DNA from 4 places in the Janthinobacterium sp. DSP2-3-3 genome. Region 1 is predicted to be linked to each of the others. Evidence: predicted binding sites of a transcription regulator. Region 1 holds the regulator's gene; each other region holds the start of a gene.
The links. The regulator sigma-54, encoded in region 1, starts transcription at its own class of promoters, with help from an activator protein. The targets are predictions, from matches to a motif close to TGGCANGNAANCTGCTTT.
Positions count from the first base shown of each region.

Region 2: the regulator sigma-54 is predicted to act here: its motif matches at 2,746-2,763, upstream of urtA (urea ABC transporter substrate-binding protein).
Region 3: the regulator sigma-54 is predicted to act here: its motif matches at 4,728-4,745, upstream of adh (aldehyde dehydrogenase).
Region 4: the regulator sigma-54 is predicted to act here: its motif matches at 5,365-5,382, upstream of ACP7DE_RS00835 (urease accessory protein UreD).

Region 1 covers NZ_JAFCWA010000008.1:222,594-229,838, forward strand. Annotated here, with positions in the region: gene ACP7DE_RS17680 (PTS sugar transporter subunit IIA) at 311-793, shown strand; gene hprK (HPr(Ser) kinase/phosphatase) at 830-1,765, shown strand; gene rapZ (RNase adapter RapZ) at 1,985-2,848, shown strand; gene ACP7DE_RS17695 (enoyl-CoA hydratase/isomerase family protein) at 2,849-3,934, opposite strand; gene hpf (ribosome hibernation-promoting factor, HPF/YfiA family) at 4,191-4,550, opposite strand; gene ACP7DE_RS17705 (RNA polymerase factor sigma-54) at 4,620-6,098, opposite strand; gene lptB (LPS export ABC transporter ATP-binding protein) at 6,103-6,858, opposite strand; gene lptA (lipopolysaccharide transport periplasmic protein LptA) at 6,858-7,245, opposite strand, start outside.
Region 2 covers NZ_JAFCWA010000001.1:299,511-306,755, reverse strand. Annotated here, with positions in the region: gene ACP7DE_RS01510 (Hsp70 family protein) at 1-296, opposite strand, end outside; gene ACP7DE_RS01505 (DUF2760 domain-containing protein) at 293-880, opposite strand; gene ACP7DE_RS01500 (transglutaminase-like domain-containing protein) at 1,145-1,768, shown strand; gene ACP7DE_RS01495 (DUF4349 domain-containing protein) at 1,785-2,573, shown strand; gene urtA (urea ABC transporter substrate-binding protein) at 2,816-4,069, shown strand; gene urtB (urea ABC transporter permease subunit UrtB) at 4,137-5,738, shown strand; gene urtC (urea ABC transporter permease subunit UrtC) at 5,735-6,850, shown strand; gene urtD (urea ABC transporter ATP-binding protein UrtD) at 6,847-7,245, shown strand, end outside.
Region 3 covers NZ_JAFCWA010000024.1:8,326-15,570, reverse strand. Annotated here, with positions in the region: gene pedF (cytochrome c-550 PedF) at 1-279, shown strand, start outside; gene ACP7DE_RS27640 (substrate-binding periplasmic protein) at 295-1,128, shown strand; gene ACP7DE_RS27635 (TonB-dependent receptor family protein) at 1,183-3,336, opposite strand; gene ACP7DE_RS27630 (beta-propeller fold lactonase family protein) at 3,541-4,497, shown strand; gene adh (aldehyde dehydrogenase) at 4,831-6,351, shown strand; gene ACP7DE_RS27620 (DUF779 domain-containing protein) at 6,408-6,797, shown strand; gene ACP7DE_RS27615 (methanol/ethanol family PQQ-dependent dehydrogenase) at 6,847-7,245, shown strand, end outside.
Region 4 covers NZ_JAFCWA010000001.1:148,418-155,662, reverse strand. Annotated here, with positions in the region: gene ACP7DE_RS00850 (response regulator) at 1-742, shown strand, start outside; gene ACP7DE_RS00845 (ATP-binding protein) at 739-2,904, shown strand; gene ACP7DE_RS00840 (EAL domain-containing response regulator) at 3,078-5,282, shown strand; gene ACP7DE_RS00835 (urease accessory protein UreD) at 5,413-6,279, shown strand; gene ACP7DE_RS00830 (urease subunit gamma) at 6,305-6,607, shown strand; gene ACP7DE_RS00825 (urease subunit beta) at 6,701-7,030, shown strand; gene ureC (urease subunit alpha) at 7,032-7,245, shown strand, end outside.

The DNA.
Region 1 (7,245 bases):
TGCCAACAGGAATGTTGGCGGTGTTTTAAAACAACGTTGCAGTAGTGCACCGGTGCATCTCAAAGACGCTGAAAAATCGGAAAATCGGCATTCGGCGGCGGAAAAACCGGCGCGGCGCGTGTTTTTAATCAAGAAATAGCCGATACACCCCGGTGTTGGTTTTTTGCCAAAATGATGGCGACATGGGCTGTAGCGCACACTGCGCCCACAGCGGGCGTATACTGTTGAGAATTGGCGTTACAGGCCGCAGAAACAGGCCTATAATTCGGCTCGCAAGCCCTCTGCGCATTGCACCATTTCATTGAGTGTCATGACTAATCTTAGCAAAATACTATCCCTCGAAAACGTCCTGCTGGACCTGGAAGTCTCCAGTAAAAAGCGCGCCTTCGAGCAAGCCGGCCTGATCTTCGAAAACAACTACGGCATCGCCCGCTCTACCGTTTCGGACAATCTGTTTGCCCGCGAACGCCTGGGCTCGACAGGCCTGGGGCATGGCGTGGCCGTACCGCACGGCCGCGTCAAGGGCAGCAAGACCTTGAAAGCGCCGCTGGGCGCCTTCGTGCGCCTGGCCGAGCCGATTCCCTTCGAGTCGCCCGATGGCAAGCCCGTCAATCTGCTGTTTTTCCTGCTGATTCCCGATCATGTCACCCAGCAACATCTGGAAATTTTGTCGGAAATTGCCGAAATGTTTTCCGACGATGCTTTCCGCACGGCGCTGGCCACGGATCCGGAGCCGAAATCCGTGCATTCGCGCATCGTCAATTGGCAACCCAGTCTGCAAGCGGCGGGTTAAACTTCAGGTATTCCTCCACTCCTGAAGAAGACTGCCATGTTGCAAACGCCACTGACGATACAACGCCTGTACGACGATAATCGTGAAAGTCTGCAACTGGGCTGGTTCGCCGGCTTCCCCGGCGGCGAGCGCCTGATCTCGGGCGATGTCTCGTCGGCCGCCGACCAGGTGGGCCACTTGAACCTGATCCATCCAGGCCGTATCCAGGTCTTCGGCCACCAGGAAATCAATTACTACCAGCGCCTGAAGGTCAATACGCGCACCCACGTGATTGGCGAACTGATCGCTGGCGGCCCGCCCGCGCTGATCATCGCGCAAGGGTTGGAAACCCCGCCCGACATCCTCGCCATCTGCGACGAGCAAAACATTCCCCTGTTCTCCACCCCGCTGCCGGCCGCGCAAGTGATCGACTTCCTGCGCGTCTACCTGTCGAAAAAGCTGGCGCAGCGCATCATCATGCATGGCGTGTTCATGGACGTGCTGGGCGTCGGCGTGCTGATCACGGGCGACTCTGGCCTGGGCAAGAGCGAGCTGGGCCTGGAACTGATTTCGCGCAGCCACGGCCTGGTGGCCGATGACGCCGTGGAATTCTCGCGCATCGCGCCGAACATGATCGAAGGCCGCTGCCCGCCCCTGCTGCAAAACCTGCTGGAAGTGCGGGGCCTGGGCTTGCTCGACATCAAGGCCATCTTTGGCGAAACGGCCGTGCGCCGCAAGATGCGCTTGAAACTGATCGTGCATCTGGTGCGCCGCAACGCGCTGGAAGAAGAAGTCGAGCGCCTGCCCTTCCTGTTCCCCACGGAAGACGTACTCGGCTTGCCCGTGCGCAAGGTTGTCATCCCCGTCGCCGCCGGCCGCAACATCGCCGTGCTGCTGGAAGCGGCCGTGCGCAATACGATTTTGCAACTGCGCGGCATCGATACCTTGCAGGAGTTCATGGAGCGGCAGAGATTAGCTATGAGCGGTGACTAGTCTGCAGTGGAGTTCACCCTTGCAAGGGCGAACCGTTGCGCAGGCGGAGAGCAGCGCTCTCCGAAATCCCTGCGACACCAACGTTTGGCGATGAGTGGGGATTGAGAGCTCGGTAAGACACCAGCATTTGCTTAACCAACACTCCAGTCCAAATTGCAATAATTTGTAAAGATAGTTGCCTCGGGAGCGCAGCGCCGATCTTTATTGTATGATCGGCGTATGCATATCGTCCTTATCACCGGAATATCCGGCTCCGGTAAATCCGTCGCGCTCAATGTGCTGGAAGATACCGGCTATTATTGTGTCGACAATCTGCCACCGGCCTTGCTGCCCAGTTTGGTGCAAACGCTGCTCGACGAAGGGACGCCACAACTGGCCGTCGCCGTCGATGCGCGCAGTGCCGAGTCGCTGACCAGCCTGCCACACAATGTGGCGCTGCTGCGCGACCAAGGGCACGACGTCAAGGTCATGTTTTTGACGGCGACCACGCATTCACTGGTGGCGCGTTTCTCCGAAACGCGGCGCAGCCATCCGTTGTCGCACGAATTGCGCCCGAACCAGAATCCGGCCAGCCGCCGCACCCTGATCGAATGCATCTCGGAAGAGCGCGAACGCCTGTCTGCCATTGAACAGCTGGGCCATGTGATCGACACCTCGGAACTGAGCGCCAACAAATTGCGCGCCTGGATCAAGGATATCGTCGCCGCCGAACGCGCCCCGCTGACCCTGTTCTTTGAATCGTTCGCCTTCAAGCTGGGCGTGCCGCTGGACGCCGATTTCGTCTTCGACGTGCGGGCCTTGCCGAATCCCTATTACGACTTGGCGCTGCGCCCGCTCGACGGACGCGACGCGCCCGTGATCGCCTTCCTCGACGCACAACCGAGCGCGCTGGAACTGCTGGCCGACATCCGCGCCTTCATCGAGAAATGGTTGCCGTCATTCAAGTCCGATAACCGCAGCTACCTGACGGTGGCCCTGGGTTGCACGGGCGGCCAGCACCGCTCCGTGTACATGGCGGAACGGCTGGCGCAATACTTCGGCCCCAACGAGCGCGTGGTTCTGCGCCACCGCGAGCGCTCTTAATTAATTCAGACGGTAAAGCGGATGTGCGGCGGCCGGCCAGACGGGAGCGAAGAAACGCGCCACCATGGCCGCATCGACTTCGTCCAGGCTGGATGGATTCCAGCGGGGCGCATTGTCCTTGTCGACCACCAGCGCGCGCACGCCCTCGATCACTTCGCCATGCTCGAAATTGTGGCGTACCACCGTGCGCTCCATGCGCAGGCAATCGGCCAGACCCAGGTGGGCGCCCCGCTGCAGCAATTCCAGGGTCACCGACATCATCAGCGGCGAACGCAGACGCATGGCCGCCAAGGCCTTGCTGGCGAACACGCTGTCATCCTGCGCCAGCGAAGCCATGATGGCGGCAACGGAAGGGGCGCCGAAATGGCGGTCCAGCGCCGCGCGCGCCGCGGCCAAGACAGAAGCGCCCGCCTCGGCCTGGAACGGTGCCGCCAGCGCCTTGATGGCCACCGGCAAGGCCTCACCCGGCGTCGATTCGAACAGGTCCAACAGCGCCCCCATCTGCGCCTCAGGCAGGTACACATCGGCCAGGCCCGTGTACAGGGCATCGGCCGCGTTGATCGTCAAACCCGTCAAGCCCAGGTACAGGCCCAGCTGGCCCGCCAGGCGGGAAAGAAAATAGCTGCCGCCCACGTCCGGGAACAAGCCAATATTGACTTCCGGCATGGCCATGCGCGTGCGGCCCGTGACGATGCGCAGGCGGTTGCCTGGCCCGGATTGCGCCACGCCCATGCCGCCGCCCATCACCACGCCATCCAGCACGGCGATATACGGTTTCGGATAGAAATGAATTAAATGATTTAAGGCGTATTCTTCCGTAAAGAAATCTTCCAGTTGGGCACTGCCGCCTTGCGGCGTGGCCAGGCCCGCATCGTAAAAGAAACGGATGTCGCCGCCGGCGCACAGGGCTTTTTCACTACTGGAACGGATCACGACGGCGTCCACCTGCGGATCGTAGCGCCAGGCCAGCAAAGCCGCGCTCAGCGCGCGCACCATGTCCAGCGACAAGGAATTCAAGGCTTTCGGGCGGTCGAGCACGATGTGGCCCGTGCGGTTGCGAATGGAGGTCTGGACGAAGTCGCTCATGGCAAAATGAAAAAAGTGAGAACGGGAACATTCTAGCGCTTGCGAGGGGAATATTGCGTTTGACAGGTCCGGGCGCAAAAAAGGGCGCAATGTGCGCCCTTAGTTGATCACAACCGGTTCAAAGTCGCAGGCCGTAGAACACGTGGGAAAACCGTAGCGAGCAGATGTGAGTTGTGGCTGAGAAGCGGAGCTGTGCATATGCACAGTAAGCATCGGAGGCCGCAAATCGCGACGCGCAGTAGGTTTTTTGGTGTTCTTAGGCGGCGGCGAATTCTTCGTCCGAGTTGTCTGGCAGATGCTTGATCGCCTCTTTACCGTGCCCTTGCACTTTGGTTTTGTACTTCATCACTTGCCTGTCCAACTTGTCGATCAGGGTATCGATCGCGGCATACAGGTCTTGCCCCAGGCTTTCCACGTAGACGGTCTTGCCACTCAGACGCAGGTTGACTTCAGCCTTTTGACGTTTTTCTTTCTCTTTGAGGTTATCCACGGTCAGAATCACGGCAATATCGATGACTTGATCGAAATGACGTTTCACGCGTTCCAGCTTCGTTTGTACGTATTCACGGATGGCTGGTGTGACTTCGAGATGATGTCCGCTGATGGTGAGATTCATACACACTCCTAAAGATGATCGGGTTCGTGCGGTCCATCGACTCCGGCCCGCAGAGGAACCGAAAAAAACTTACAAACACTTACGCAGGCTCACTGGCGGAATTTTCAACGCTTCCCGGTATTTGGCAACAGTACGTCGCGCAATCACCATGCCTTGTTCCCCCAGCATGTCCGCAATCTTACTGTCGGATAAAGGATTTTTAGGGTCTTCTGCTCCTGTCAGTTGCACGATCAATGCCCGTATCGCCGTCGATGACGCTTCGCCCCCCGCTTCGGTGGCGACGTGGCTACCAAAGAAATATTTCAACTCAAACATGCCATGCGGGGTCAGCATGTACTTTTGAGTTGTTACCCGCGAGATAGTACTCTCGTGTAAACCCAGTGTATCAGCTATTTCACGGAGCACAAGGGGGCGCATGGCAACGGCCCCATGCGAGAAAAAGTTCTTTTGTCTTTCTACTATCGCCTGCGCCACGCGCAAGATCGTGTCAAAGCGCTGGCGCATATTCTTGATCAGCCACTTGGCTTCCTGCAACTGTGCGCCCATGGCGCCCTCACCTTTGCCCTGCTTGAGCAAGTTGGCGTACATGGCGTTGACGCGCAGGCGCGGCATGACGTCGTTGTTCAGGGTGACTTGCCAGCCATTGCGCGCGCGCTTGACGACGACGTCGGGCACCACGTAATCGGACACATCTGAGGCGAAGACGGCACCCGGATGCGGATTGCACTGGCGAATCACGGTCTGCGCTTCGCGCAAGTCTTCCTCGTCGCAATCAAGGGCTTTTTTCAGCTTGTTGAAATCGCGCTGGGCAAACCAGGCCAGATGCTTTTCCACGATGACGAGGGCCATGCGCCGCGTCACCATGGCGATATGCGGCAAACGCTTGATTTGCAAGGCAAGGCATTCGGACGCATTGCGCGCGCCCACGCCGGGCGGATCGAAACTTTGCAGCAGGGACAAGGCCGTGCGCAACTCGTCGGCGTCGATTTCCAGCTCTTGCGGCAGGCGTGCCAGGATGTCGTCGAGCGACTCTTCCAGGTAGCCATTGTCGTCGAGCGCGTCAATGATCAGCTCGACCAGCGCGCGGTCGCGCAATTCGAGCACCGTCACGCGCATCTGCTCCATCAAATGTTCGCGCAGGGTGCAGTGATGGGCTTCAAGTTGCGGGCGCGAATCTTCGTCGTCGGGCGCCTTGCCCCGGCTCGCCTCGCTCCAATCGCTGTCGCCGCCATCCGCTGCGGCCGGGCTGTCGCCAGCCTCGCCATCAAAGGTCTCCGCTTCGGCCGGCGCTGCAGGCGCCTCCTGGCTTGGCGGCTGGGGCGGTGCATCGGCCGGCGCGGCCGTGGAACTCAAGGCGCCATCGGACAGCAGGCGCAGCGAACGGTCGAGCGGATCGTCGAGGCGCTCGAGCAAGGGATTGTCCGTCAGTAATTGCTCTAGTTCCTGGTGCAATTCCAGGGTAGACAATTGCAACAGGCGTATCGATTGCTGCAACTGCGGCGTCAGTGCCAGGTGCTGCGAAGTGCGCAGCTGCAATGATTGTTTCATTGGCTCACATGCGGAAGTGTTCGCCCAGATAGACCCGGCGTACCGACTCGTTCGCGATGATGTCGTCGGGGCGTCCTGACGCCAGCACCGAGCCCTGGTTAATAATGTAGGCACGGTCGCAGATACCCAGCGTCTCGCGCACATTATGATCGGTGATGAGGACGCCGATATTGCGCTCCTTCAAGAAGCGCACGATACGCTGGATCTCGATCACGGCGATGGGGTCGACACCGGCGAACGGCTCGTCGAGCAGCACGAAACGCGGGTCGGTGGCCAGCGCGCGGGCGATTTCCACGCGGCGCCGCTCGCCGCCCGACAGGGACAGCGCCTGGTTCTCGCGCAACTTTTCAATCTGCAAGTCGGCCAGCAATTTATCCAGGCGCTCCTCGATCTCGGCCTTCTTCAGGGGACGGCCTTCGACGGTCTGGATTTCCAGCACGGCGCGGATATTGTCTTCCACCGTCAGCTTGCGAAACACGGATGCTTCCTGCGGCAGATACGACAGGCCCATCTGCGCGCGGCGGTGGATCGGCAGGCGGGAAATGTCCACGCCGCTGATATCGATGCTGCCGCCGTCCGACGGCACCAGGCCGACGATCATGTAGAACGAGGTGGTCTTGCCGGCGCCGTTCGGACCCAATAGCCCGACCACTTCGCCGCATTCGACTTGCAGCGAAACATCATGCACGACTTGCCGCTTGCCATAGGTTTTTTGCAGCCCGCGAACGATCAGGGTGCTGCCGCAACGAGTATTGTCCATTATTTCTTTCCTGGCGCAGGCGTGGCCGGCGCTTTCTCCGCCGCCGGTGCCTTGGTCTTCGGCTGGATCACCATGCGCACGCTGCCGCCATCCGCGGTACTGGTGCCGCTGTCGGAATTTTCCATCGCAAACACTTCCTTGCGGCTGTCATACGAGATGAAGGCGCCATTGGCCACGTCAGTGACTTTTGTGCCTTCCAGGCGCGTCAGCTTGGCTTTGGAAAACAGTTTCACCACTTCCGTCTTGTTGTCGTATTCCACGCGCTCCGCTTCGCCTTCGACCCACAGATCGCCTGCGCCATCGCGCTTCTGGCGGAAGGTGGCCAGCTTGCCGGGATCGGCCCAGAAGGTAATGAACTGGTAGCCTTGCGGATCTTCCGTGATCAGG
Region 2 (7,245 bases), on a different contig from region 1:
CCGCGGCTGCGGGCCATTTCGCCGACGACGAACGGCGCTTCCGCTTCCTCGGTGACCCAGGGCAGGGCCAGGTCGCCCGCCGCCACTTCATCGGCGTGCGGCAGATACACGAACGATGGCAGCAGCGACAATTCCTCTACCGTGCCCGGCGCCGACAATTGTGGCACTTTCAGCACGCCGTGGCTGGACTTTTCGCCGTCGCTCTCGATCAGGTTCACATATGACAGGGCGCTGTGGGTGGTGCCCAGGTCGATGCCGATGGCGTAGCGCGGGGTAGGGTTGACGGTATCGCTCACAGTTCCACCTCGGCCGGGGCCAGGATGGCGGCGTCGTGCTGCTCGCTCAGTTTCGGCAGACGCACGCTGGCCGCGCGCCAGCCGCGGTGGCTCAGGGTGCCTGTGAATGGGGCCGAGCCGACGACGTTGCCCGTCAGGCGCACGCTGGCCGAGTCAAAGCCTTCCTGCAGGACGATGCGGCTGCCTTCGGCTTCCTGGCGCACGGCCTCGATGGTGAAATACTCGCGCATGACCTTGGCGCAGCCTTCGTGCACCACGCGGGCAGCCGCGCCGATGTCGGCATCGGCATGGCTGCCCAGGTTTTCCTGGGTGAAGTCGATCAATCGCGCTTCGCGTTGCAGCAGGGCCAGCAATTGCAGGGCCGCGTCCGGCGTGGCCTCTTTCAAAATGACGGGCGCGGCGACCGGCGTCGGCACGGGGGCTGGCGCTGGGGCCGGAGCCACTGGCGCCACGGGGGCGGCCTCGGGCAAGGACAGTTTTTCCACGCGGGCTGCATAGGCAGCGTCCGACAGGGTGCTGAAGAAGGCGCCGAAAGCCAGCGGGACGCGGCGCCAGAACGATGGGTGGGACGATGGTGTGCTCATGGGAACTCGTTTCTCTGATCTGTAGGGTGGCGTCGGCGGCGCGCCGGGTGGCGGGGCCGCTTCGCAGGGTAGTGCAAGTGCCGCGCCAATATGGCCGGCTGCGTTTGCCCGCATGATACCAGCTACGGCGTCGGCGCCAAAGTCGCCGCCCCTGTTTCAGCTTGCCTGCGGCGTGGATTTTCTTTGTTCCTGCGCAAGGAAACGTTCGATTTCGGCCTGCTTCGACTAGAATCGCGCATTATCTTTTTGCATGACCTTGATGCCATGTCTACCGACTTTTCTCCCGACTTTTCCATATATCTAGCCAGCAGCACCTACATAGACAGCGACCATCCGGCCGTGCGCGCCAGGGCGGCCGCGCTGGCGGCTGGGGTAGCGGGCGATATGTCGGGCGATGCCGCCATCGCGGCCCGCTGCTTTGCCTTCGTGCGCGACGAGATCGCCCACAGCTGGGACTACCAGCGCAATCCCGTTACCTGCCACGCTTCCGACGTGTTGCAGCATGGCACGGGCTATTGTTATGCGAAGAGCCATCTGCTGGCCGCGCTGCTGCGCGCCAACGGCATTCCTGCCGGCCTGTGCTACCAGCGCCTGGCCGTCGGTGAAGCGGGGCCGCCGTTTTGCCTGCATGGCTTGAATGCCGTGTACTTGCAAGAGTTTGGCTGGTACCGCATCGATGCGCGCGGCAACAAGCCGGGCGTCGCGGCCGCCTTCACGCCACCGCAGGAACAGCTGGCCTTTCCCGTGCTGGCGCCCGAAGAGCGCGATTTGCCGGAAATCTGGCCGGCACCGTTGCCGCAGGTGGTGGCTGCGCTGACCGGCTATGCGACCGTGCAGGACGTGGCGGCGCATTTGCCCGATGTCGAGATGCTTCCGCTTAGCAAATAATCCAAAGAAAGAAATCATGAAAAAAATCTCTATTAGTCTGATTGGCCTGTTGCTGCTGGCCGGTTGCGGCAGCAAGGGCGAGAGCGGCGGGCAATCGAGCGCCGCGCGCCTCGATGGCAAGGAAAAGGGCAGCGAGTTTCTTGCCTACGAACACAATGTCAGCGTCGATACGCACGAGGCGCAAGTGCGGCCCCTGTATGAAAAAGTGGTCGCCGCCTGCAAGGCCGATACGGAAAATGGCTGTTTTCTGCTCGATTCCAGCGTCGACGGCGGCCGTTACGTGCACGCACGCATCAGCATGCGCGCCAAACCGGCCGGCATCAAGAAGCTCGTCGCGCTGGTCGCGGCCGAAGGCGACGTCACCAGCCAGGGTACCAAGGTAGAAGACCTCGGTCGTCCTGTGCTCGACAGCAAGAAACGCCTGGAAATGCTCAAGCAGTACCAGGCGCAGCTGCAAGACCTGGAAAAACGCTCAGGCGCGAACGTCGATGCCTTGATCAAGGTGACCAAGGAACTGGCCACCGTGCAAGTGGAACTGGAGCAGGCGACAGCGGCCAATGCGCTGTTGATGCAGCGCATCGATACGGACTTGCTGAACGTGGCCATCAGCGCCGAAGGCAAGCAATCGTTCTGGCGGCCCGTCAAGCGCGCGCTGGGCAATTTCACGGAAAACCTGTCGCAAGGCGTGGCCAACGCCATCACGGCCATGGCCTACATCCTGCCGTGGCTGATCGCTTTCGTGCTGCTGTTCCCGCTGGGCCGCAAGGGCTGGCGCCGCCTGCGCGGAGTGCCGCGCAAGAATTGATGCGCAACGCTTGATGCACAAGGATTGATACACAACGCTTGATACACAACGCTTGATGCGCCCGGCGCACCGTTTTACGGCAATTTGAAACCTGGCTGCACAGTCCTTGTGCAGCCAGGTTTTTTTTCGTGCGGCGTTGGCAGCGTGCACCATGGCGGACGTCTGCTGGTGCTGGCATGCATTCTGCTTTAACAACATCGTATGCCCAGCTCGACCCCCACGAACCCATCACAGGAGTCTCCATGTCACGACGCATCATCCTGAAAGCGGCCGCCGCCGGCGCACTGGCCCTGGCCACGTCCACTTACCTGCAGGCAGCCCTGGCCGCCGATACCATCAAGGTGGGCATCTTGCACTCCCTGTCGGGCACCATGGCCATTTCCGAAACGTCGCTGAAAGACGTGGCCCTGATGACGATCGCCGAGATCAATGCCAAGGGCGGCGTGCTGGGCAAGAAGCTGGAAGCCGTCGTCGTCGATCCCGCGTCGAACTGGCCTTTGTTTGCGGAAAAAGCGCGCCAGCTGGTGGCGCAAGATAAAGTGTCCGTCGTGTTCGGCTGCTGGACATCCGTGTCGCGCAAGTCGGTTTTGCCGGTGTTCAAGGAACTCAACAGCCTGCTGTTTTATCCGGTGCAATACGAGGGCGAGGAGCTGGAAAAGAATGTGTTTTATACGGGCGCCGCGCCGAACCAGCAGGCGATACCTGCCGTCGAATACCTGATGAGCAAGGATGGCGGCGGCGCCAAGCGCTTCGTGTTGCTGGGCACGGATTATGTGTATCCGCGCACCACCAACAAGATCCTGCGCGCCTTCCTGAAAAGCAAAGGCGTCAAGGATAGCGATATCAGCGAGGTCTACACGCCGTTCGGCCACGCCGACTATCAAACCATCGTCGCCAACATCAAGAAGTTTTCCACGGGCGGCAAGACGGCCGTCATTTCCACCATCAATGGCGATTCGAACGTGCCGTTCTACAAGGAGCTGGGTAATGCGGGCTTGAAAGCCACGGACGTGCCCGTCGTCGCGTTTTCCGTCGGCGAGGAAGAGTTGCGCGGCATCGATACCAAGCCCTTGCTCGGTCATCTGGCGGCCTGGAATTATTTCGAATCCGTCAAGAATCCTGCGAATATGGCCTTCATCAAGCAGTGGAAGGCGTATGCGGTGGCGAAAAAGTTGCCGAACGCGGGTTCCGTGGTGACGAACGACCCCATGGAAGCGACCTATGTCGGCATCCACATGTGGGCGCAAGCGGTGGAAAAAGCCAAGTCGACGGAGACAGACAAGGTGATCGCCGCCATGGCCGGCCAGAGCATGAAAGCACCATCGGGCTTCACCTTGACCATGGACGCGACGAATCACCATTTGCACAAGCCCGTGATGATCGGCGAGATCAAGGCCGATGGGCAATTCAATGTCGTGTGGAAAACCAAGGAAGCAATACGCGCACAGCCGTGGAGCCCGTATATCAAGGGCAATGAGGGTAAGCAAAAGCTGTAAAAGCAACGCCTGCGCCATCGGGCATGCGTCCGGTGGTGCTGACCATCAACGCTTTCCCGGGGTATCAATGAGGCTATTCACATCGCTGCTGGTCTACGCCTGCCTGTGCCTGTCATCCGTGGCGCAGGCCGCCATCCCTCCTGACCTGCTGAAACCGCTGTCCGGCGACGACCCCGACACCAGGGTCGCTGCCGTCGCCCAGATCGCCGCGCTGGCCACACCCGAGGCCGCCCGCGTGCTGCAAGCCTTGCAGGATGACAGCCTGTATGCCACGCCCGATGGCAAGGTGTATATCGTCGACGGCGAGCAAGCCTACGATCCGGCAAGCGGCAAGACTGGTCCGGTGCCGGACGGCATCGATGGCGTGATGGTCAACAACCGCTTGCGCGCGGCCGTGGCGGGTGCCTTGTCGGGCTTGCAGTTGCTGGCGCCGGAACGCAGCGCCCGGCTGGCCGCCGCGCAAGCCTTGCAAAAGGCTGTTGATCCCGCGCAAATCCCCCTGATCCGCACCGCCCTGGGGCGGGAAAGCGATGCTGACATTCAACAGATATTGCAAGTGCTGATCGCCAGCGCCAACCTGCAGGCACCCGATGCCGCCACGCGCAAGCAAGCCGTGCAAGCGCTGGCCGGCAGCAGCGATGCGCGCTTGCTGCCCGTGCTGCAAGCCATGCTGGAAACGGGGTCTGACGGCATGGCTGGCGAGCCCGATGAAGCCGTGCAACTGGCCGCCATCGAGACCATGCGCCAGATCAAGGCAAGAGTGTCGCGCATGGAATTCGCCGGCAATGTGTTCTACGGCATTTCGCTGGGCAGCGTGTTGCTGCTGGCCGCGCTGGGGCTGGCCATCACGTTTGGCTTGATGGGCATCATCAATATGGCGCATGGCGAACTGCTGATGATAGGCGCTTACACGACCTATGTATGCCAGCTGTTTTTCCGCACCTACCTGCCCGGCATGCAGGATGCGTACCTGCTGGCTGCGCTGCCTGCCGCTTTCTTTGTCGCCGGCCTGGTGGGCGTGGTGCTCGAACGCACGGTGATCCGCTGGCTGTATGGGCGGCCACTGGAAACCCTGCTGGCCACCTGGGGTATCAGCCTGATCCTCATGCAGACGGTGCGCACGATCTTTGGCGCGCAAAACGTGGAAGTGGCCAATCCCGCCTGGATGTCGGGCGGCGTCACCGTGCTGGGCGGCCTCGTGCTGCCGTACAACCGGCTGGCCATTATCGCCTTTGCCATCGTCGTGGTGGTGGCCGTGTGGTTGATCCTGAACAAGACGCGCCTGGGCCTGTTCGTGCGGGCCGTTATGCAAAACCGTCGCATGGCCGATTGCGTGGGCGTGGCCACGGGCAGGGTCGACATGCTGACCTTCGGCCTCGGTTCCGGCATCGCGGGGCTGGGCGGCGTGGCCCTGTCGCAACTGGGCAATGTGGGTCCGGACCTGGGGCAAAGCTACATCGTCGATTCCTTCATGGTGGTGGTGCTGGGCGGCGTGGGCCAGCTGGCCGGCACCGTGATCGCCGCGCTGGGCCTGGGCGAAGTGAACAAATTCCTCGAACCGGTGGCGGGGGCCGTGCTGGCGAAGATTGCCATTCTGGTGTTCATCATCATCTTTATCCAGCGCCGGCCGCAGGGCCTGTTTGCCATGAAGGGACGCAGCGTCGAATGATTACCTCACTCCGTGTCAATGAGGGCCTGTTTCCCCGGCCCGTCTGGCTGGCCATTGCCGTTTGTACTGTGCTGGCGGCGCTGTTGCCGATTTTTAATCTGGCGTTTGCCGAAGGGCATGCGCTGCACGTGTCCGCCTACACGGTGGCGCTGGTGGGCAAGTTCATGTGCTACGCGCTGGCCGCGCTGGCGCTGGATCTCGTCTGGGGCTACACGGGTATCCTGTCGCTGGGACACGGCGTGTTCTTTGCCCTTGGCGCGTATGCGCACGGCATGTATCTGATGCGTGCCATTGGCGATCAGGGCCAGTACCACAGCAGCTTGCCCGATTTCATGGTCTTTCTCGACTGGAAAACTTACCCATGGTACTGGGCCTTCACGGAACATTTCTGGTATTGCATGGCCCTCGTCGTGCTGGTGCCGGGCGTGCTTGCCTTCGTGTTTGGCTACTTTGCGTTTCGCTCGCGCATCAAGGGCGTGTATTTTTCCATCATCACGCAAGCGATGACGTATGCCTTCATGCTCTTGTTCTTCCGCAATGACACCGGCTTTGGCGGCAACAACGGTTTCACGGATTTCAAGACCATTCTCGGCCATAGCGTCACGGCGCCCGCCACCCGGGCCGTGCTGTTCCTGTTGACCCTGGCGATCCTGCTAGCGGCGCTGGTGGGGGCGCGCGCCATCGTCCGCTCGAAGCTGGGCCGGGTGCTGCAGGGCGTGCGCGACAGCGAGGCACGCTTGATGTTTCTTGGCTATAACCCGCTGTGGTTCAAGCTCTTTGTGTGGACTTTGTCGGCCATGCTGTGCGGCATCGCCGGCGCCCTGTACGTGCCGCAGGTGGGCATCATCAACCCGTCCGAAATGTCGCCTGCGAACTCCATCGAGATGGTCGTGTGGGTGGCCGTGGGCGGGCGCGGCACCTTGATCGGCCCCATCCTGGGCGCTTTTACCGTCAATGGCTTGAAAAGCTGGTTCACGGCCGCCTTGCCGGAACTGTGGCTGTTCGCGCTGGGCCTGCTGTTCATCGTCGTTACCCTGTTCATGCAGCAAGGCATGCTGGGCGTGTTGAAGAAGCTCAAACGCAAGGCCGTCGTGGCAGAGGAGACAGCATGAGTATCCGCATGTTGCCCGGCATGGCCAGCGCCGAAGCGGGCGCCACCTATTCCCGCGTGAAAGGCGAGGGTGTCGATACGACGCATGGCGCGATTTTGTATCTGGAAGATATCAGCGTGTCGTTCGACGGCTTCAAGGCCATCAACAAGCTGAGCCTTGATATTTCCGTGGGCGAATTGCGCTGCATCATCGGCCCTAACGGGGCGGGCAAGACGACCATGATGGATGTGATCACGGGCAAGACGCGGCCCACATCCGGCACGGCCTGGTTCGGCCAGACCATGAACCTGGCGACCATGACGGAAGCGCAAATCGCCCACGCTGGCATCGGTCGCAAGTTCCAGCGCCCCACCGTATTCGAGCAGCATACGGTGTTCGACAACCTGGAACTGGCG
Region 3 (7,245 bases), on a different contig from region 1:
GCCTACAACCAGAATTGCGCACGCTGCCACGGCATCGAAGCCATCTCGGGCGGCATCGCGCCGGACTTGCGCCAGCTCGACCGCGATTGCTTCGGCATCAAGAATGAGACAAAGAAACAGGCTTGCTACAAGGAGACGGATAATTACTACCTCACCACCATACGCCACGGTAAAGTACGTAATGGCGCCGTGTACATGCCGCCGTTCGAAGGCGTCTTCAACCAGGAAGCCATGTGGGCCATCAAGACCTATCTGGAAACCCGCAGAGAATCGAACTGATCACGAAGGAGTCCCATGCGTTCATTTCAATTCCGGGGCGCGCTTGCGATGATCTCGCTCGCCTGCCTGGCGCTGTGCGCAGCCGCGCCGGCGCGCGCCGACTGGCAGAAAGTGCAGCAGTCGGGCAGCTTGAAAGTGGCTGTGTATAACGAGTTTGCGCCGTTTTCCGACAAGGGCACTGGCATCGATATCGACATCGCCGAAGCGCTGGCGAAAAAGCTGGGTTTAAAACTGAGCTTGCTGCCATTTCCCGCCGGCGAAAACCTGAACGACGATTTGCGTAATATGGTGTGGAAGGGCCATTACCTGGGTTACGGTCCTGCCGACGTGATGCTGCATGTGCCGGTCGACAAGAAGCTGATGGCCGATAACGACAAGGTTGAAATCTTTGCGCCGTATTACGTGGAAACCGTGCGTCTGGTGCGCAGCGCGCAAGCCGTGCCGCAATTCGATGGCGTCGCTTCGCTGGCCGGCAAGCGCATCGGCGTGGAAAAGGTCTCGATCGCGGCCATGCTGATGCTGGGTGAAGAGAATGGCAAGTACCGCGATGACGTGCGTATCTTCGACACGGCTGCCGAAGCCTTGCGGCAATTGCAGGCGGGCCAGCTCGACGCCGTGCTGGCCAACCGTTCGGAAATCGAATCGCTGCTGAAAAGCGATCCCGCTTTTCCCTTGAGTGAAGTGGCGTTCGCCCGCTTGCCGCGTGCCGGCTGGGCTGTGGGCCTGGCCGTCAGCCGCCAGCAGCTCGATGTGGGCAAGTTGCTGCAGGCAGCCATGAACGAGATGGCCACCAGCGGCGAGCTGAAAGCCATTTTTGAAAAGTATGGCGTGAAGGAAGCGCGGCCCTGAAGTCGCTTGCTTTAGTTGAAAAGCCCGCGCATCGGAAGAGGCGTGGTCTTTTTATTAGAAGGAATACTGGGCGCTGACACCTAGCAGCCAGTTACGGCCTGGCGCCGCTTCATAGTAGCGCTTGTTGCTGTCGCCGACGATGACGGAGCCCACGTAGGTCTTGTCGAAAAGATTGTTCAGACGGGCAAATTCCTTGAAGCGCCAGTTGCCCACGCTTTGTTTTGCATTGAACCGCGCATTGAACACCGTGTAGCCGGGTGCCGGCTTTTCGCTGTTGCTGTCTTCCGCGTAGACCTGGTTGCTAGCCACACTTTCCAGCGCTGCGCCAAAACGCTCCAGCGTGTCTTTCCAGGCCAGTTCTGCAAACAGGTTGGCGCTGGGCACGCCCGGCAAGCGACTGCCTTCGTGCACGCTGCCAAACGCCTGGTCATACACGGCGTGCAGGCTGGTCAGCGCCACTTTTGTCGTGAAACCATACGGCAGGCTGGAGTCCAGCGACACTTCCATACCCTGGCGCAAGGTTTTACCTGCATTGCGATAGCTGGTGCGCCCGCCGCTGGACTTGTCGACTACGAGTTCGTCGTTGGTCTTGATCTGGAACACGGCCGCATTCACATGCGTGTTGCTATTGATTCTGGCCTTGACACCCGCTTCCAGATTGGTGCTGGTGGCCGGTTTCAGCTGGTAATTGAAGCCGCCGCCCGTGCCCGAGTAAAACAGTTCGTTCAAGGTGGGCGCTTCAAAGCCGCGCGCGGCGCTGGCGTAGACGTTGACGTTTGGCGTGAGCTTGTAGAGCAGACCCAGCACCGGCGTCGTATGGCTGAATTCCAGGCTGCCGCTGTCATCGCCATTGCCGAGGAAATGGTCGTCGACCGCCACTTTCATTTTGCTGTAGCGCACACCTGCGCTGAGCAGCCATGGTCCGCTTTGCCATTCCATCTGGATATAAGGATCGAGGCTGGAGACGACATCTTGCTCGTCGCGGCGCAGCTTGCCTTTTACGCCAAAGCTATTGCCGATGAAGTTCTCATAGCCGGTGCGGTCATCGCTGGAGCGGCCATAGTCGATGCCGATGGTGGTGCTCAGCTTGCCGCCGGCCAGCTGGTTCACGTGCAGCCAGTTGGTATCGATACCATAGAACTGGCGCTGGAAGTCGACCACGCCGCCTGAATGCTTAAGTAGACCATCCACTTTGGTATTTTGGAATGCCTTATTAAATGCCTGGTACTGGATCACCTCGCGGTTGCCGCCATACGCCATCACATGCAGGCGGTCATCGCCGAACGCCTGTTCATAGGTGGTACCGATTTGCTGGTGGTCGATGCTCTTGCGCGTGTTGTAGCGTTCGGCCAGGGTGCGCTTCGGGTTTTGCGTATCGCTCGCGTCGATTTCACCGGCGCGCGGGTCGCGGGAAAACGTGGGCCAGGTGAGGCCCAGCGGATCTTGCGTATTGCCCTGGTGCAGGCTGTTGGCGACGATGGTCAGCTTGCTGTCTGCAGTGGGCTTGACGGTGATCTTGCCGAAAGCCTGTTCACGCGTGGCGGTGCTGTGGTTGCGGAAGCCATCCGTGCGGAAGCGCGAACCGTTGAGCACGTAGCCGATGCCGCCTGCCTGGCCTTGCGCCGTCAGGTCCACCTTGCTGGTGCCGTAGCTGCCGCCCGTCACGTTCAGTTCCACGGATGGGGGATGTTGGCCATCCCTGGAAAACAGCTGGATCACGCCGCCCGAGTGGTTGCCGTAGATGGCAGAAAACGGTCCGCGCAGCACTTCGATGCGCTCGGCCGTATCGAGGTTGAAGGTGGCGGCCTGGCCTTGGCCGTCGGGCATGCTGGCAGGAATGCCATCGCTGATCAGTTTGACGCCGCGCACGCCGAAGGCCGAGCGGGCGCCGAAGCCGCGCGACGAGATTTGCAAGTCTTGCGCATAGTTCTGACGGTTCTGCACGACCAGGCCCGGCACGGCGGCCAGCGCTTCCGACGCGTTGACGCGGATTTGTCCATCCTGGATGCGGGCGCTGTCGACGACGTCGATGGAAGCCGGCACTTCCTGGCTGGGGTGGGCGATGCGGCTGCCGCTGACGACCACTGTGTCCATGAGTTGCCCGTTGGCCAAGTCAGCGGCCTCGGCGGCGAAGATGTGGGGGGCGAGGGTGGCGCTGCCGGCGACAAACAGACTGGCAATGGTGTTCAGGCGGAAACGATGCTGCATGCGGATTCTCCAAATGAATAAAAGCCGGCTTGAGCGGCGTGTGCGGCACAGGTCTGCCTAGTCTTATCAAGCAATATGCCTGCCATGTCTCCATTGGTGGGCTGAAATTATACGCTTGTCAGTGGCACGGCGTTTGCATGCAGCAATGGTCAGATGCGCCGATACCGCGCGCTTTTCCCTCGTTTTGCCATTGAAAAGGTGATTATGCCCAACTTCTTCTCGCGCTTGCGCCAGGTGTGCTGGCTGTTGCCTGCGCTCGCCAGCAGCGCCATCCAAGCCGCTCCGTTTGCCTATGTGCCCAATGAAAAATCGGGCACCCTGAGCGTGATCGACACGGCTACCGACCAGGTGGTGCGCCAGATCGCCGCCGGCACGCGTCCTCGCGGCATCGCCGCCGACCCCACCGGACGCCAATTGTTTGTCACGGATGCCGCCAGCAGCACCTTGTTGCTGATCGATAACGCTGGCGGCACGCCCGTGCACAGCGTGGCGCTGGGCAAGTCGCCCGAGGGCGTCAGTGCTTCCCAGGACGGTCACTACGTGGCCGTGGCCGTCGAGGAAAACAATAGCGTGGCCTTGCTCGATGGTCAGACGGGCACATTGCTGGCCGACATCAAGGTGCAAGGGCGCAATCCGGAACATGCCGTCTTCAGCCCCGATGGGCGCTGGCTGCTGGTCAGTGCAGAAGAGGCTGAGCAAGTCGATGTCATTGATGTGGCGCAACGCCGCCAAGTGGCTTCCATTGCCGTGGGCTTGCGTCCACGCGGCATCGGTTTCAGTCCGGACTCGGGCCGCGCCTACGTGGCGTGCGAACTGGTCAATGCCGTCTACGTGATCGACATGACCGCGCGCAAGGCGATTGCCACTATTCCAGCGGGCAAGAATGCCAACGGCATCGCCGTCCATCCCAGTGGCAAGCAGCTGTATGTTTCGAATGGCACGGATGGCACGGTGATGGTGATCGACACGATCAGCAACAAGGTGACGGCAAGCATAGCCGTCGGCAAGCGCCCGTGGAACATGGCCATCACGCCCGACGGCGCCAAGCTGTACGTGGCCAATGGCCGCTCGAACAGTGTTTCCGTCATCGACACGGCCAGTGCGCGCAAGGTGGCCGATATTGCCGTGGGTGAATTGCCATGGGGCGTGGTGATTCGCTAGCGGCACAGCAAAGGTGTTACAGACTGGTACACCTGTTCCATTGTGCAGCGGCGCAGGGAACGGACGGCGCTGGCCCGAATTGGAACAGGATAGTCTTGCCTTGTTCAAAACGCACACACAGTCCCCTGGGCTGAACGACCGGCGTGCGGTGGCGATCAAGCGCATCGATCTGGCCGCCATGCCCTTGTAACAAGGGTAAAACCGGCTAAGTTGGTAGTGGGACGGCGAGCTGGCACGGCATTTGCGGAAGACTCCGTGTACTCACCCCATCTGTAACAGACGTTTGATTTTAATTAAATCAATTCCATTCTAATTAACCTGATAGAGGACGACATGAATCTCGCAGACATCAGCAAACTGGGCGTAGCCAACCCCTTCAAACAACGCTATGACAATTACATCGGCGGCAAGTTCGTTGCACCAGTAAAAGGTGAATATTTTCCCAACATCACACCGATCACCGGTTTGCCGTTTTGCGAAATCGCCCGTTCCACGGCGGAAGACGTCGAGCTGGCGCTGGATGCCGCGCATGCCGCCAAGGATGCCTGGGGCAAGACTTCACCTGCCGAGCGCGCCAATATCCTAAACCGCATCGCCGACCGCATCGAACAGAACCTGAGCCTGATCGCCACGGCGGAAACCATCGATAACGGCAAGCCGATCCGTGAAACGATGAATGCCGACATTCCGCTGGCCATCGACCATTTCCGTTACTTTGCCGGCTGCATCCGCGCCCAGGAAGGTTCCGTCGCGCAAATCGATGCGGAAACGTATGCCTATCACTACCATGAGCCGCTGGGCGTCGTGGGCCAGATCATTCCATGGAATTTCCCGATTCTGATGGCCGTGTGGAAACTGGCGCCAGCCCTGGCCGCCGGCAATTGCGTCGTCTTGAAACCGGCCGAGCAAACCCCCGCCTCCATCATGGTGTTGATCGAACTGATCGGCGACCTGCTGCCACCGGGGGTGTTGAACATCATCAACGGTTTTGGCCTGGAAGCGGGCAAGCCGCTGGCGTCGAGCAAGCGCATCGCCAAGATCGCCTTTACGGGTGAAACGGGCACGGGCCGTTTGATCATGGGTTACGCGGCGCAAAACCTGATTCCCGTCACCCTGGAGCTGGGCGGCAAGTCGCCGAACATCTTCTTTGAAGACGTGATGGATGCCGATGATGATTATTTCGATAAGTGCCTGGAAGGCTTCACCATGTTTGCGCTGAATCAAGGCGAGGTGTGCACCTGTCCATCGCGCGTGCTGATCCAGGAATCGATCTACGAAAAATTCATCGAACGGGCCTTGAAGCGCGTGGCCGCCATCAAGCAGGGCAACCCGCTCGATGCCAGCACCATGATCGGCGCGCAGGCGTCGCAGGAGCAGCTGGAAAAAATCCTGTCCTACCTCGACATTGGCCGTCAGGAAGGCGCCGAAGTGCTGGCTGGCGGCGAGCGCCACACGCAGGCGGGCGACCTGGAGGGCGGTTACTACGTGCGTCCAACGGTGTTCAAGGGCCACAACAAGATGCGCATCTTCCAGGAAGAGATTTTCGGGCCAGTCGTGTCTGTGACCACCTTCAAGGATGAGGCCGAAGCGCTGGCGATTGCCAACGATACCTTGTACGGCCTGGGTGCCGGCTTGTGGACGCGTGACGGTTCGCGCGCCTTCCGCATGGGCCGCGCCATCCAGGCGGGCCGCGTGTGGACCAATTGCTACCACCTGTATCCAGCCCACGCCGCGTTCGGCGGCTACAAGCAGTCGGGTATTGGCCGCGAAAACCACAAGATGATGCTTGACCACTACCAGCAAACGAAGAATTTGCTGGTGAGCTATAGCCCGAAAGCGCTGGGCTTCTTCTAAACCGGCAACAGGCACCGCACCTGTCTATCCAGGTGCGGCGCGCAGAAAGGGATGCCATGAGTGCAGCAATTGCCCGGGTGGTCGCCACCGATGCGGCGCTGGAAATGATGGACAAGTTGCGCCAGCGTCACGGCCCGCTGATGTTTTTCCAGTCGGGTGGCTGCTGCGACGGCAGTGCGCCCATGTGCTACGCGCTGGGCGAGTTCGATGTCAGTGATACCGATATTTATCTCGGCAATTTGAATGGCACACCGTTTTACATGGGGCTCGAGCAATTCGAGTACTGGGAGCATACCCAGTTGATTATCGATGTGGTCGATGGCAATGGCGGCATGTTTTCACTCGACAACGGCACGGGCAAGCGCTTCCTGACACGCTCGCGCCTGTTCACCGATGAAGAGTGCGCGCTATTGCATGCCCAGCCGCATGAGCACCGCAAGACCTGATACACACATACTAATAAAACAGAGGGAGATGATTGTGCAGAAAAAAATCATGGGGATACTCGTCGGTTTGGGTTTTGCTACGCTGGCCCAGGCGGCCGACGTGGGCAATGTCACCAATGCCATGCTCGACAGTACTGCGAAGAATCCGGCCAGCGTCTTGTCGTTTGGCATGGGCACGCAGGGCCAGCGCTATTCGCCGTTGACGCAGATCAATGACAAGACCGTGGCCAAGCTGGTGCCGGCCTGGTCGTTCTCGTTTGGCGGCGAAAAACAGCGGGGCCAGGAATCGCAGCCATTGATTCATAACGGCAAGATGTTCGTCACAGCATCGTATTCGCGCATCTTTGCCGTTGACTTGAAAACGGGCGCCAAGCTGTGGAAATATGAGCATCGCTTGCCGGACGGCATCATGCCGTGCTGCGACGTGGTCAACCGCGGTGCCGCCCTG
Region 4 (7,245 bases), on a different contig from region 1:
TTCCGTATTCCGTTTCGACCTGCGCGCGCCGGTGCTGCAGCGGCCGGCCATCGCGGCGCTGGCGCCGGGCCGCGTGGCGCGCCTGCCGCCGGGCCAGCGCGGGCGCATGGTGCTGCTGGTCGATGATGACGACAACTGCCGCAAGCTGCTGGCCGGCTTGCTGGCGCCGCTGGGTTTCCAGCTGCAGGAAGCGGCAGGCGGCGCGCAGGCGCAAGCCATGCTGGCGGCGCAGCGCTACGACATGGTGCTGAGCGACTGGCGCATGCCTGACATGGATGGCCTGGCGCTGACGCGCTGGCTGCGCGCGCAGCCGGCGCTGGTGCAGCCGCGCCTGGTGATCATGACCGCCTCCGCCTTCGAGGAAGAAAAGCAGGAGGCGCTGGCGGCTGGCGCCGACGGCTTCCTGCGCAAACCGATCGAGCAGGAACATCTGTTTGCCATGCTGGAGCAGCAACTGGGCGTGCGCTTCCAGCGCGCCGCCGCCGCGCCGCCGCGTGTGCTGGCGGCGGCCTTTGACTTGCAGCAGGCGCTGGGCCAGCTGGGCGCAGCCGAACGTCAGGCGCTGCTCGAATCCGTGCAAGCCCTCGATTTGCGGCGCAGCGCCATCGTGCTGGCCGGCGTTTCCACCAGCCTGCCGCAGCTGTCCGCGCATATCGCCGCCATGCTGGAACAGCACCAGTACCAGCCGCTGTGCGCCTTGCTGGCGCAGCTGGCCAGCGAACCGCAGGGCGAAGACGCATGACTTTTCACTCGCCCAAGGGCGCCCGTCTGGGCAGCGTATCCATCGTGCTGGCCGTCAGCGTGGCGCTGACCTGTGTCGTCACTGCGCTGCTGCTGGTGTTTGCCGTGCTGTTTTACCAGTCCGAACGCGAGCAGCGCTTGCAGCAGTTGCATCGCAGCCTGGCCGTCAGCGCGGACCAGTTGGCCGTGGCCATCGAACTGCCCTTGTGGAACCTGGATGAAAAGCAGATGCAGGCCATCATGCGCAGCATGCTGGGCAAGCGCGATCTGGTGGCCAGTTCCCTCACGCCGGGCATCGGCAAGGAGGCGCTGGTCCTGCGCCGCAATGCCGACGGCGCCATCGACAGCCTCTCCGCGCTGTCGGCCGAACCGGGCTGGCTGGTGCAGCGGCGTCCCGTGACGATGGGTGGACAAGTCATCGGCAGCGTTGCCGTGTATGCGACGCCGGCCCTGCTGCACGCGCAGCTGCGGCAGCGCGCGTTGGGCATCGGCGCCATGATCGTGGCGCTCGACGTGATCCTGGTGGCCAGCATCTGGCTGCTCATGTGGTGTCTGATGCTCAAGCCCCTGAAGGCCATCGGCCAGTACGCCGCGGGCGTCAAGGCGGGGCAGGGCGAAGCGTTCGGCACGCCGCCGCAAGCGTGGTTCCTGGGCGAGTTGCGCACCCTGTACCGTTCCATCCGCGACATGGTGGCGCTGCTCGACAGCCGCTACCGCGCCTTGCAACGCAGCGAGGAGCGCGTGCAGATGGCGACCGGCGCGGCCAGCATCGGCATCTGGGACTGGAATGTCAGCAGCGATGCATTGCAGTGGGACGAGCAGATGTATGCGCAGTTCAAGGCCGATGCGACCAGCAGCATGGCGCCGGCGGCCATCTGGCGCGCGGCGCTGGTGCCGGACGACGTGCCGGCCACCAAGGCGGCCCTGCGCGCCGCGCTGAGCGCCGGCCTGGCGTTCACGCACGAGTACCGCATCCTGTGGCCCGATGGCGCCATCCGCTACATCAAGGCCGATGCCGTGATCTTCCGCGACGGGCGGGGCCAGCCCATGCGCATGGTGGGCTCCAACTACGACATCACGGCGCATCGCGAGGCCGAACTGGAACTGCTGCGCCACCGCCATCATCTGGAAGAACTGGTGGCCGAGCGCACGAGCGCCTTGTCGGTGGCCGTCAGCCAGGCGCAGGCGGCGAACCGCGCCAAGAGCACCTTCCTGGCTAACATGAGCCATGAACTGCGCACGCCCTTGAATTCCGTGATCGGCTTTTCGCGCCTGATGGCCGCCTCGCCCAATATGCAGGACGATGAAAAGCGCAACCTGGCCATCATCCACCGCTCCGGCAACCATTTGCTCACCCTGATCAATGAAATCCTCGAACTGTCGAAGGGCGAGGCGGGACGCTTGCAGGCGCAGACGGCCGTAGTGGCGCTGGCGCCCTTGTTGCAGGAAGTGATGGACATGCTGGGCATGCGCGCCGAGCAGCAGGGACTGGCCCTGCGCCTCGATTGCGCGGACCTGCCGCCGGCTGTGCTGCTCGACGCGACGCGCTTGCGCCAAGTGCTACTGAACCTGATGTCGAACGCCGTCAAGTTTGCCGGCAGCGGCGAGGTCACCTTGCGGGTGCGCGGCGAGCGGCGCGATGACGCCACGTGGCGCCTGTCGTTCGCCGTCAGCGACACGGGCATCGGCATCGCCCCGGAGGACCAGCAGCGCATCTTCGAACCGTTCGTGCAGGCCGACAGCATGGGACCGAAGGATGGCACGGGCCTGGGGCTGGCCATCTCGCGCGAATTCGTGCAGTTGATGAAAGGCGAACTGACGCTGGAATCGGCGCCGGGGCAGGGTGCCATCTTCCGTTTCAGCATACCCGCGCAGGCGGCGCAGGCGCCATTGCAGGCTCCCGCGCCACCGGCCGTGCCGGCGCAGGCGGCAGTGCCACCGGCACTGCAGGCGCAAGACTTGCTGCTGCTGGCCGGGGATCAGCGCGCCGCCTTGCTGGTGGCGCTGCGCGAATTGAACCTGGCCAGGGTGGCGCAGCTGCTGGCAACCCTGCCGGCGGCGGCAGCGCCGTTGCTGGCGCCGCTGCAGGCCATGCTCGACCAGCACCAGTACCGTCAGCTGTGCGTCTTGCTGGAGAGCGAGGGCGCGCTGGCACCTACCTGAAAGTGTGGACTGACAACATCGAATTCGATGAAAAGAGGACTAAGTGCCGCGCATGGATGGTGCTAAATTGCAATAAAGATTATGATGATAGTACGTAGTTCATCGCAAAGAAATGTCTTGTCCAGCGTGGCAACGGACCGCCGCGCCTCATCCAAAGCTGAGAGAACTGCTACATGCACCGCGATTTTTCGGAAGTAAATTCGAAGGGCGAAGTACTGATCGTTGAAGATACGCCGGCTTCGCTAAAGTTGTTGAGCGATTTGCTGGGTGGCGCCGGCTATGCGGTGCGCCAGGCGCCGAACGGTGAACTGGCCCTGTGGACGGCCCAGGCGCGCCCGCCCGAGCTGATTTTGCTCGACGTGCGCATGCCGGGCCTCGACGGCTTTGAAGTCTGCCGCCGCCTGAAGGAGATACCGTCCTTGCGCCAGGTGCCGGTGATCTTCCTGTCGGCCCAGTACGATACGGACGACAAGGTGCGCGGCTTTGCGCTGGGCGCCGTCGATTTTATCGCCAAGCCCTTCCAGGCCGAGGAAATCCTGGCCCGCACCGATGCGCACGTGCGCCTGGCGCGGGCGCAGCTGCAACTGGCGCAGGAGCGCGCCAACCTGGAACGGCGCGTGGCCGAACGCACGGCCGAACTGGCGCAGGTGGCCAGCACCCTGGCGCGCGAAGTGCAGATCCGCCGCGGCAATGAAGAATTGCTGCGCCTGTCGGGCCAGGTCTTCGAAGCCACCCAGGACGCCATTTTGATCACGGATCCGGCCGGCGTCATCGTCACGGCCAATCCCGCTTTTACACGCATCACCGGCTATGCGGCGCAGGAAGTGGTGGGCACGGATATCATGCGCCTGCATGCCGAGCACACGGGCGAAGCGGTGCTGCTGGCCATGCGCCAGGGCTTGCGCAGCAGCGGCTGCTGGTCGGGCGAGGTGCAAACGCGGCGCAAGAGCGGCGACACCTATCCCTGTTTGCTCAGCGTGTCCACCGTGCATGGCCCGGATGGCGGCGTCGTCAACTACGTGGGTGTCTTCCTCGATATCAGCGAGCGCAAGGCCGAGCAGCATCTGATCGACTTCCTCTCCTACCATGACGCGCTGACCGGTTTGCCGAACCGCGTGCTGTTGCGCGAGCGCTTCGAACAAGCGCGCGCGAACGCCCTGCGCGACAGCCAGCAAGTGGTGCTGATGTGCCTGGACCTGGACCGCTTCAAGAATATCAACGATTCGCACGGCCAGGCCGTGGGCGACAAGGCGCTGCAAGTGGTGGCACGTTTCCTCTCCGGCTGCGTGCGCGAAGGCGACACCGTGGTGCGCCAGGGCGGCGACGAATTCCAGATCCTGCTGCACGACGATGCCCTGCTGGGGCGCACGCTTGCGCTGGCGCAAACCATCCTGGCCGGCTTGCGCGAAGAACTCAGCGTCGATGGCGAGCGCCTGGCGCTGACCACCAGTATCGGCATCGCCATGTGCCCGGCCGACGGCGACAGCCTCGACGACGTGCTGCGCCACGCCGACACGGCACTGGTGCGCGCCAAGGAAATGGGGCGCGACCATTACGCCTTCTTCACGGAGCGCATGGGCAGTGATATCCGCGCCCGCCTGGCCATGCAGCAGCAACTGCGCGGCGCCATCTGCCGCGATGAATTCGCCGTGCATTACCAGCCGCAAATGTGTTTGCGCACGGGCGCCATGCTGGGCGCGGAAGCCCTGCTGCGCTGGGATAACCCGGTGCTGGGCAAGGTGCCGCCCGGCCTGTTCATCGCGCTGGCCGAGGAATACGGCTCGATCACGGCCATCGGCGAATGGGTGCTCGAAAGTGTCTGCGCGCAGATCCGCGTCTGGCACGATGCGGGCCTGGGCAGCATCAAGGTGGCCGTCAACCTGTCGGGTAAACAGTTTGCGCAGGACCGCACGGTGCCGTTTGTCGAGGCGACCTTGCGCAAATACGGCATCGCGCCCGCCTGTCTGGGTATCGAGATCACGGAAAGCACGGTGATGGGCGACCCGGACAAGGCGGTGGCGGCTCTCACGCGCCTGAAGGATATCGGCGTGGGCATTTCCCTCGACGACTTCGGCACCGGCTATTCCAGCCTGGGCTATCTGAAACGCTTTCCCATCGATGTGCTGAAGATCGACAAATCCTTCGTCGACGACGTTACCACCAGCAGCAGCGATGCGGCCATCGCCCGTTCCGTCATCTCGCTGGCGCACAACCTGGATATGCGCGTCATCGCCGAAGGCGTGGAAACGCGCGAACAGGTGGCCTTCCTGACGGAACACGGCTGCGACGAAATGCAGGGCTATTATTTCAGCCGGCCCCTTGCCGCGGAAGCCTTCACGGCCTTGCTGCGCGAACGGCGCATCCTGGCTGTGACCTGAGCCCCGCGGTGCGGCCGATGCACCATGCCGGTGCATCCGCTGCAGCATGGTGCGCAATGCTCACTATTCCTTCCCCTGACGCTGGCACATATCCTGCTTAGGTAGTCGCTTATTTACGCGATTGCTCCGCATGCCAGACAGCACCCGTCCAGCTATATCGAATGACGCCAGCGCGCACAGCGCCTGGCAGGCGCATTTGCGCCTGGGCTTTGCCTGGCACGATGGCGTCAGCCGCCTGGTCGAGCGCACGCATAGCGGCCCTTTGCGCGTGCAAAAGCCCCTATATCCCGAAGGCGATGCCGTCTGCCACGCCATCATCATCCATCCGCCCGGCGGCGTGGTGGGCGGCGACCAGCTGGCCGTCGACGCCACGGTGGGCGAGGGCGCGCATGCGTTTCTCACGTCGCCGGGCGCGGCCAAGTGGTACCGCGCGAATGGCCACGTCTCGGGTCAGCATATCGTGCTGCGCGCCGGCGCCGGCGCCGCCATCGAGTGGCTGCCACAGGAGAGCATTTTCTTCGACCAGGCTTGCGTGCGCCTGCGCCACGAGGTGGAACTGGCGGCGAACGCCAGCTACATCGGTTGCGACATCGTTTGCCTGGGCCGCAGCGCCTCTGGCGAAATTTTTAACACGGGCAGCATCAGCCAGCAGGTGCAAATCCGCCGCGGCGGCAAGCTGCTGTGGTGGGAGCAGGGCGTGCTGGCCGCCGACGGCGCGCTGATGGCCAGTCCACTGGGATTGGGAGGCCACACGGTATGCGCCACCCTGATCGCCGTCGGCACGTCTATTTCTCCCGCCGTGCTGGCGGCCGTGCGCGAGATCGCCGTGCCGGCCGGCGCCGCATTCGGCGCCACGCAAATCAAGGCGCTGGTGGTGGTGCGCCTGCTGTGCGGCGACAGCGAGGCGGCGCGTCGAATCATGCTGGTCGCCTGGCAGTTGCTGCGCCCCGCCATGCTGGGACGCGACGCCGTCGTACCCCGCAGCTGGAACACTTGATCAGGAAAGAAGCGCAAGGAAAACCATGGACCTGACTCCCCGCGAAAAAGACAAGCTGCTCATTTTTACGGCCGCACTGCTGGCCGAACGGCGCCTGGCGCGTGGCTTGAAATTGAATTATCCGGAAGCGGTGGCTCTGATCAGCGCCGCCATCATGGAAGGCGCGCGCGATGGCAAGTCGGTGGCGCAGCTGATGTCGGACGGTACGAAAATACTCTCGCGCGCCGACGTCATGGATGGTATCGCCGAGATGATCCCCGATATCCAGGTGGAAGCGACCTTCCCCGATGGCAGCAAGCTGGTGACCGTGCACCATCCAATACCGTAGTTTCTTGACTGGCCAGGGCGCCACCCGCGCCATGGCTGTTTTTGCGCCGGCGACCCGCCGGCAAGCGTAACGCGATCTTTGAAGGAGCCCCTCATGACCCCAGGCGAATACAAATTGGAAGAAGGCGAAATCAGCCTCAATGCGGGCCGCGCCACGGCCACCGTGGTGGTGGCCAACCGGGGCGACCGGCCGATCCAGGTCGGCTCGCACTTTCACTTTTTTGAAGTCAATCCGGCGCTGGCTTTCGAGCGCTGGCGCGCCTACGGCATGCGTTTGAACATCACGGCCGGCACCGCCGTGCGTTTCGAACCGGGCCAGCAGCGCACGGTGGAACTGGTGGCGCTGGCGGGCGAACGCAAGGTTTACGGCTTCAATCGCGAAGTGATGGGCGCACTGCAAGACACTCCACCAGGAAAGGATTGAGATGGCCAGCATTCCCCGCAGCGCGTACGCCGAGATGTTCGGCCCCACCAAGGGCGACCGCATCCGCCTGGCCGACACGGAACTGTTCATCGAGATCGAGCATGACTATGCGATCTACGGCGAAGAAGTGAAATTCGGCGGCGGCAAGGTGATCCGCGATGGCATGGGCCAGTCGCAGCGCTGCGCGGCCGAGGTGATGGATACCGTCATCACGA